One region of the Beijerinckia indica subsp. indica ATCC 9039 genome, then DNA from elsewhere that is predicted to be linked to it. Evidence: riboswitches for the same ligand, from Rfam matches in the RefSeq annotation. Region 1 holds a riboswitch; the other holds the start of a gene.
The links. Region 1 has a riboswitch for thiamine pyrophosphate ahead of BIND_RS10950 (FAD-dependent oxidoreductase). Riboswitches for the same ligand answer to the same signal wherever they lie in the genome.
Positions count from the first base shown of each region.

Region 2: it holds a riboswitch for thiamine pyrophosphate, as region 1 does, so the genes downstream of both, thiC (phosphomethylpyrimidine synthase ThiC) here and BIND_RS10950 (FAD-dependent oxidoreductase) in region 1, are expected to answer to the same signal.

Region 1 is NC_010581.1:2,471,524-2,476,021, reverse strand. It holds gene BIND_RS10965 (hypothetical protein) at 1-88, opposite strand, end outside; gene BIND_RS10960 (hypothetical protein) at 246-1,166, opposite strand; gene BIND_RS10955 (glutathione S-transferase family protein) at 1,611-2,210, opposite strand; TPP riboswitch at 2,604-2,722, shown strand; gene BIND_RS10950 (FAD-dependent oxidoreductase) at 2,786-3,799, shown strand; gene thiS (sulfur carrier protein ThiS) at 3,768-3,965, shown strand; gene BIND_RS10940 (thiazole synthase) at 3,995-4,498, shown strand, end outside.
Region 2 is NC_010581.1:62,889-67,386, reverse strand. It holds gene thiC (phosphomethylpyrimidine synthase ThiC) at 47-1,891, opposite strand; TPP riboswitch at 1,996-2,100, opposite strand; gene BIND_RS00310 (glutathione S-transferase) at 2,285-2,935, opposite strand; gene BIND_RS00305 (TetR/AcrR family transcriptional regulator) at 3,094-3,657, shown strand; gene hemF (oxygen-dependent coproporphyrinogen oxidase) at 4,009-4,498, shown strand, end outside.

The DNA.
Region 1 (4,498 bases):
GCACTGAGATATCTGAAGGCCGCAGATCACCGCGCAGAAGCGCACGGACGTCGTCACGCCCCTCGGCGATCCGCACAGCGTGAGCCAAGAATTGAAGCTTCTGGAAGCTACCCTTTTTGCCGCGGCTGCTTCGCAAGCTCAACAGGAGAATAGCGATCCCCCAAGACATTCTCAGATCACCCGCAACTGGTTCAGGCCGCGCAGTGAAAGAAAATGGCCCACTCAGGATTGTCTTTAGGGAACTTTCAGGCGGCATCGGAGGGAAAATCCAAAGGGCATCGCATGATCCAATCGGATACCGTGCCGAACGCAATCTGATTGGCGTTGTCGTCTGAGATATTAGGTGCTGCCGCCTTGATCGCAGTGATCAGGCTGTCGATTTCAGTGTTCAAGATTGCGCTTGGTCCAGGACCGCCTTGAGGCCCGGCAAAACTTAAACGACGAGATCGACTGGCTACTGCAGCCATAACCTTCTCATACATATCGGGTGAGCCTGAGCGTAGTGCATCAAGGATCGCATTGCCTTCTAGAAAGGATCTCACGGCCTCCGCTACGGCTCCCTTAACCCTATCGGAGCCGGTACGCTTCATAAGCTTGTGGGTGGCGTTGGCGAGGAGGTCAGGTGATGCGGCCTGCCACTGGTTCATCTCCTCATCGGTCGGGCGGGGAACGTTCAGCATTACCATCGCCAATGCAGACATGCCGGCCGCCACGGCGCTACTGGGGAAAGAATTCTGGTCGTGGATGGCAATTTCAAAGTTGGCGTCGAGATGTGCCAGCTTCTGCTTGCGGAACTCCTGGGTCTTCTTCGAGCAATGGAGGTTGACGTCCTTACTGTCATGCAGCGGTGTCAAGAGGATCCAATGTTTAATGGGATAGCCAAGGAATAGCTGCGAAACCTCGGCCGCCTTCGAGACGATTTTAGCGAGATCAGTAGTGATTTTCCTTTTCTGGCGATCAGCTCGCGTGGCGATGTCAATAGGCTCCTGCACAGCATAACATTGGTAGGCGACAGCCTGGTCTGTGCAGTAATAATCGATGCCAAAGTCACCTTTGTGGGCTGCAGGGATTTTGTGCACTTTCAGGGCTCCGTGTCGGCACTGTAATAAGCTGAGCGCGAATACCTCCCAATCATCGGGATTCCATATCTGAACTGCGTTAATCACGCCGCCTCCTCAACCGAAGCGCTTTAAAAAGCCTTGTTTAACTTTGAATAATCGCTGACTCGACTCAACCTAGCTACGTGTTTACGCAATGAGCACGCGACAAACGCTGCCTATCGGCGACCAGGCTAGCCTCTGGTGAACTGCTGCTGCTCCCAACGACTTATACACCGATTGCCTATCGGTACATCTACTTCTACGAGCTTGCAGACTCAAAAACGAGTCGAGTTCGAGACGCCGAGGTCGCCTTCGGGTCAAATTAGCCAGTCGGGCAGAATATCCGCTTAAAAGCAATGAAATCGGTTCGGAAGAGTCGGGTTTTGGCTGACTTGAGAAGTTGATAAAATTATCGATTCTGGCACCAGGAATCATAAATTCCTGACGTCCCTTTCAATCAGAAGCTACGAAGGGCGCATACTCGTGCTTATGCGCCCTTCATAGGCGCACTCACGCTTTGGCGAGTGTATCGACATACGAAGAGCGGGCGGCAAAGGCCTTGTGCCATTTCGCCAGATTGGGGTAGCTCTCCCGCCAGGCGAGATCGGTAAAACGCAGATCGAGATAGCCGAGCGCGCAGGCGGCGGTGATCGTGCCGATTGTCAGCCGGCCTTCGAGATCTGCGGCGCCTTTTTCCATGGCGTCGAGCGCGCCTAGAATTTTGCCCTTCTGCTTTTCGATGTAAGGCTCGAATTGATACTCCACCGGCCGGATTGACTCATGTCGGATCAGTAGAGCGGCATCGAGGAGGCCGTCGGCCAGGGCTTGCCAGCGCAGGGCGTTCCAACGAGCACTGCCAGCGGCTGGAAAGAGCTTTGGGCCATCGTGGAGGCTATCGAGATATTCGCAGATCACGGGGCTGTCGTAGAGGGGGCCGAATTCGGTTTCCAGCACAGGGATCTTGGACAGGGGATTGTGGGCCGACAAACCGCTGGCGGGGTTGGTCGTGTCAATCGGGACCAGTTCGATCCGATCGTGCAATCCCGTTTCAAAGGCCGTGATTCTCACTTTACGGGCATAGGGCGACGTTGAACTGTAGAGCAGTTTCATGATGTTCGACTTCGTGATTTTCGACGTGATTTTCGACTCAAGGGCAGAGGCCTCTTGAACGATCTAGCAGATCGCTTTTCCGCGATCATGGTCGCCATGGTGTGACTTTCGTGAGTTTGCCTTCATCGGTCCTCGCTGGAAACTCATGCGACATGAGGTCTGCCGCTAAGAGCGGGATGAGTTTAGGCCGAATCGCTTCGCGATAAGAAGTCATTGACCCCGCTCTCACTTTTTAAGGGGGAGCAGATGCGAAACATCGCATCTGCTCTAGGACAGGCCATCTAGGGCTTGCGTCTGGAAGCGCCTGTGCTTAAATCCACGGGACGAAGGGTTGATCGAGATCCGCGCATTCGGGGCAATTCCGAATAGAGGCAAGAGATTGGATCAGCTTTCGCGACAGACCAGGGGAGCCCCGGCAGGGGGCTGAGAGGCTGGCATGCCCATAAGGCGCCCGGCGACCCTTTGAACCTGATCCAGTTCACGCTGGCGGAGGGAGGGCGATCGAAATGTTCTATCATCTTCATTTCTATTTCTTTGCCGGCCGCTCGCCTTTTCTGCTTTGAGAGGACGAGACTATGCGGATTCGCATTATCGGCGCCGGAATCATGGGATTGACGACGGCTTTCGAATTTGCCTCCCACGGGGCGGATGTCGAAGTCGTCGAACAGCGTGATGGCCCCGGCAAGGGCTGTTCTTTCCTCGCTGGCGGCATGATCGCGCCCTGGTGCGAGGTCGAAAGCGCCGAACCCATTGTCGGCACTATGGGGCTCGAGGCACTGCGGTTCTGGACCGAAGATGTACCGGTGGCGACGCGTCAAGGAAGCCTAGTCCTTGCCCCGCCACGCGACCGGCCGGAACTTGCCCGTTTCTCTCGCCTTACCAGCCATTATGAACGGATGGACGGCGCGGCGCTCGCCGCGCTCGAGCCTGATCTCGAAGGGCGTTTTGGCGAGGCGCTTTTCTTTCCCGAAGAAGCCCATCTTGATCCACGCCAAGCCACGGCGGCCTTGGGTGAGCGATTGGCGGCAGCGCCCAATGTCATTTTGCGTTACGGCACCGAAGCCGAAGACCTGTCCGAAGCGGGTGCTGACTGGATCATCGATTGCCGTGGCCTTGCCGGGCGGGATGCCTTGCCCGATTTGCGCGGGGTCAAGGGCGAAATGCTGGTTCTGCGGACGGGGGATATCAGACTCGCAAGGCCCATCCGGCTTCTGCATCCGCGTTTTCCGGTCTATATCGTGCCGCGCGGCGACGGCCGTTTCATGATCGGCGCCACCTCGATCGAAAACGAGGAAGAGGGGCGGATCACGGCCCGTTCCATGGTTGAACTTCTGAGCGCGGCCATGACCGTGCATCCGGCCTTTGGAGAGGCGGAAATCATCGAAACCGGGGCCGGTTTGCGTCCGGCCTTTCCCAATAATCTGCCACGCCTGCGGGTTGAGGGTCATGTCGTTCGGGCCAATGGTCTTTATCGGCATGGTTTTCTTCTGGCGCCCCCCGTGGCGCGCAGGATCAGGCGCATGGTTCTTGAAGGCGCTTCTTTTCCGGAGGTCATGGATGCAGATCCGCGTGAACGGCAAAGAGCTTGAGGTGACAGCGGCAACGCTGGACACCTTGCTGAACGAGCTCGATTTTGTGGAAACCCTGGTCGCGACGGCGGTGAACCAGAATTTCGTGCGCCGGGATCAGCGCGCGACGACATCGTTGCAAGAAGGGGATAGCGTGGAAATCCTCATGCCGCGCCAAGGCGGCTAATCAAGACGGACGATTGGGAGGATCATATCATGAGCGATGGCAAGGAAACGGAGCCTTTTTCCGTCTATGGCGTTTCGCTCGCCTCGCGGCTGTTCGTTGGAACGGCGCAATATCCCTCGCCGGCCGTGCTCAGTCAGGCCTTGGAGGTCTCCGGCACGGAGGTCGTCACGGTTTCCTTGCGGCGGGAGTCGGGAGCGAGCCGCGCGGGCGAGCATTTCTGGACACTCATCCGCGAACAAGGGCTGCGCGTGCTGCCGAATACCGCTGGCTGCCGCACGGTGAAGGAAGCGGTTACGACCGCGCAAATGGCCCGCGAAGTGTTTGAGACATCCTGGATCAAGCTCGAAGTCATTGGTGAAGACGATACCTTGCAGCCGGATGTCTTTGGTCTCGTCGAGGCCGCGGGCATTCTCTCGCGGGATGGTTTTCAGGTCTTTCCCTATACGACCGATGATCTCGTCGTGGCCGAGAAACTGCTGGGCGCGGGCTGCGAGGTTTTGATGCCCTGGGCCGCGCCGATCGGCTCCGGCCGT
Region 2 (4,498 bases), 1.8 Mb from region 1:
GGGCGCTGAATATGCCCCGGACCATTCCACATTAAAGCGCGGATGGTTATACGTAAAGCTTGCCGCCCTTCTCCAAAAATTCGGCACTCTTTTCGGCCATGCCCTGTTCGCGCTTGGCTTCCTCTTCCGCCATGGCGGCGGCTTCCACACGCAGATCCTGGGTGATCTTCATCGAGCAGAATTGCGGTCCGCACATGGAGCAGAAATGGGCGACCTTATGGGCGTCCTTCGGCAGGGTCTCATCGTGGAAATGCGCCGCCGTTTCCGGATCGAGGCCGAGATTGAACTGATCCTGCCAGCGGAAATCGAACCGCGCCCGCGAGACGGCATCATCGCGGATCTGAGCCGCCGGATGGCCCTTGGCGAGATCGCCCGCATGGGCCGCGATGCGATAGGTGATCACGCCCACTTTCACATCGTCGCGGTCGGGCAGACCCAAATGCTCCTTCGGCGTCACATAGCAGAGCATGGCGCAGCCGAACCAGCCGATCATCGCCGCACCAATGCCGGAGGTGATGTGATCATAGCCAGGCGCAATATCGGTCGTTAGCGGCCCAAGCGTATAGAAGGGCGCCTCATCGCATTCCTTGAGCTGCTTTTCCATATTGATCTTGATCTTATGGATCGGCACATGGCCGGGGCCTTCGATCATGACCTGACAGCCTTTGGCCCAGGCGATCTTGGTCAATTCGCCCAGCGTTTCGAGTTCGGCGAATTGCGCCGCATCATTGGCATCGGCAATCGAGCCGGGCCGCAGGCCATCGCCCAGCGAGAACGAGACATCATAGGCGCGCATGATGTCGCAAATCTCGTCGAAATGCTCGTAGAGGAAGCTTTCCTTGTGATGCGCGAGGCACCAGCGCGCCATGATCGAGCCACCGCGCGAGACGATGCCCGTGGTGCGCTTGGCGGTCAGCGGCACATGGGCCAGCCGGACACCTGCATGGATCGTGAAATAATCGACGCCCTGCTCGGCTTGTTCGATCAAAGTGTCGCGGAAAATTTCCCAGGTCAGTTTGATCGGATCGCCGTCGACCTTTTCGAGCGCCTGATAGATCGGCACGGTGCCGATCGGCACCGGCGCATTGCGCATGATCCAGTCGCGGATATTGTGAATGTTGCGGCCGGTCGAAAGGTCCATGACCGTGTCGGCGCCCCAGCGGATCGCCCAGACGAGCTTTTCGACTTCTTCCGCAACGGAAGAGGTCACAGCCGAATTGCCGATATTGGCATTGACCTTCACGAGAAAATTGCGGCCGATGACCATCGGCTCGAGTTCGGGATGATTGATATTGGCGGGAATGATCGCACGGCCCCGCGCGATCTCGTCGCGCACGAATTCCGGTGTCACGAATTCGGGGATCGAGGCGCCAAAGCTTTCGCCATCCTTGAGCCGGGCGGCGGCTCCCTCCACGGCCTGTTCGCGGCCGAGATTTTCGCGCGCGGCGGCGTAGATCATTTCTTCCGTAATGATGCCAGCCTTGGCGAATTCATATTGCGTCACCAAGGCACCGGTGCGCCCGCGCAAGGGCGCGGCATTGGCCGGGCAGGGCGGCACCAAGCGGTCGGCCGAAACGGAGCCATTGTCTTCCGGCTTGACGGCACGTCCGGCATAGGACTCATGGCCCGCGCGTTTTTCGAGCCAGACGGCGCGGGTGCGCGGCAGGCCCTTGGCGAGATCGGGCTTGAAATTCTCTTCCGAATAGGGACCAGAGGCATCATAGACGCGCACCGGCGGCTCGCCAGACGCCGGATCGAGCGCGATCTCGCGGAACGGCACGCTGAGTTCGGGATGGCTCTGAGGATGGTGATAGACCTTGCGCGATCCCGGCAGAGGGCCGCAGGTCACAGTCTCGGGAACGAGACTTGAGCGTTTGTGCTGAATGTTCATGAGCCGGTTTCCTCCACTCACTCTTCGGCTCGCTCCGCGTTCGGCTCGAGAGCGAGGCTTATCGATGATGTCGGCAGAGGCGGGCGGGCGGATCGGAATGGCCGATGGAAGCCCAAAGCCTTTCCCTGCGCTGGCATTACCCAGATTCAGGTTCAACGGGTGTGATCTCAGCCGTCCCCTTCAAGAAGACAGCACCCCTTGGCAATGGGGTAAGGTAGACACATCACGGATAAAGAGCAAGCCGTACCGAAGGAGGGTAGCGTCTCAGTTTGAATTTCGCGTTTCGAGCCTGATCGGATGCTGGTGCCCGCATCGGATCATCCTGGAAGCGGATATTCAGCGCGGCGGCGGCCTGTCGCCGTCGCGCCCGATCAAGCCGATCGATTGTTCACGCTACGTGGCCGGTTCTGACATCGTCACCCGGTTCTTGACGCTGGGGCGCTCCTGCATCCTTGCGTACCAAGCTTGAAGCGCCTCGCACTCCGCAGGCACCGGCAGCTTCACAATCTCCGCAAAGATCAAACCGCCGATGACCGTGATGTCGGCCATCGAGAAGATCTCACCGGCCACGAATGGCTGTGTTCTCAGAACGCCATCGAAATAGTGCATCCCCCTCACGGCTTTGTCGCGCTGACGAAGCCCCCACTCGGCGTTCTGATAAATCTCGACGTCAGGTCCAAGCCCTGGTGTGGCGTGGTGGAAATAAACACTGATGGCGTCGAGCAACTCCAACTCGGCGCGCTTGCTCATCATATGGATCAGGCCTTTTTCGCGCGGTGTCCTGCCAGTGAGAGTCGGAGCGCCATCGAGGGCGTCGAGATATTCGGTAATGGCCGTGCACTCGGCAATCAGGGTCCCATCATCGAGTTCGAGCACCGGCAGCGTGCCGGAGTAATTCTTGGTGGCGATGAACGCGGGCTTCTTGTGCTCACCTTTGTAAAGATCGACCATCTCAAACCGGACGCGCGATTGCAGGTTTTTCTCGGCCAAAGCGATACGCACACGCGCCGGATAAGGGCCCGTGGGAAAATCGTAAATCTTCATCCTAGGCAGCTTGATTACATCGAATGGGGTGATGTCGGAACTCATAGCGCACCTCTACCTGCCAATTGGTAGATATCACACATAGGGCTTTAAATTGAGGCGGTCAACGTCTATCTGTCACTTGGTAGGCAATCGATGGCGAGGCAGTGAGGCGTGCAATGAGTTCAAGCTCTCGGGAAGCTATACTGGCGGCGGCCAAACGGACGGCACAGGCGCATGGCTACGCCGGCTTGAATTTCCGCGATCTCGCGGACGAGGTAGGCATCAAGGCTGCGAGCATCTACTACCACTTCCCAAGCAAGGCCGATCTCGGCGCAGCGGTGGCGAGGCGCTATTGGGAGGACACAGCGTCTGCTCTTGAGTCCATGTTAGCCGAAACCTCGGATCCGGTCCGCTGCCTGCGCCGATATCCAGAGGTGTTTCGCAAGGCACTCGCGACGGGGAATCGCATGTGCCTGTGCAGCTTCATGGCTGCCGAATATGATGACCTGCCCGAAGCGGTGAAGCAGGAGGTCCAGGCCTTTGCTGATGTCAACGTGGCGTGGCTGAGCAGGCTCCTATCCGCTGCGGCCCTAGTCAGTGACGGGGAAAGTGAACAGAGAGCACGCGCCATCTTCGCCGCCGTCGCTGGCGCGCAACTCATTGCGCGGAGCCGCTCGGATATCGCGCTCTACGACAGCTTGATCGACAGCTATCGTGCAGTCGCTCTCCTGCCCGCGTAAGCGGCGCAATCTTCCATGGCCCGCAATCTTCCATGGCCGATGTGCACCAGATGAGGCTCAGGTTTTCGAAACCCTACGAGACTCCGCTTTCTGATAATTCCGGCATAAAGGGGAAGTCATCTTTCCACCCCTAGCCAAAATTCAAACTGAGACACTCCCCGAAGGAGGGGTGCTTTATCCCACCCCCAATCCGTCCCGCCCACCGCGCCAATCGGTCCCGGTGAAAGCCCCCTTCCCCGGGTTTTCAGTCCGCAACCGACATGATAGTTCCGAAGGCGAAACGGTCGGCCTCGTCCCTTTTTGTTTGCCGGCCAGCGCCACCTCGCGCCCTTTCTGGAGAGAATTCGCAAGATGACGCCATCCATCCTTGAGGCCTGCAAGGCCAAGGCAAAGCCCTGGTTCGAATCCTTGCAGGATGCGATCATTGCCGCCTTCGAAAAAATCGAAGCGGAAGCCCCAGGCCCCTTCCTTGATGATCAGACGCCGGCCGCTGGGCGTTTCACCAAACAACCCTGGACGCGCAAAAATCCCGATGGCGAGGATGGCGGCGGCGGTTTCATGGGGTTGCTCAAGGGTCGCGTCTTTGAAAAGGCGGGCATCCACGCCTCGACCGTCTTCGGGCGTTTTGCGCCGGAATTCGCGAGCCAGATTCCGGGTGCGGAGGCCGATCCCCGGTTTTGGGCGTCAGGTCTTTCGCTCATCGCCCATCCGGTCAATCCCAATGTGCCGACCGTGCATATGAATACGCGCTTCGTCGTGACCAGCAAGGGTTGGTTCGGCGGCGGAGCCGATCTCACGCCCATGCTCGATCGCCGCCGCATGCAGAACGACAAGGATGCCA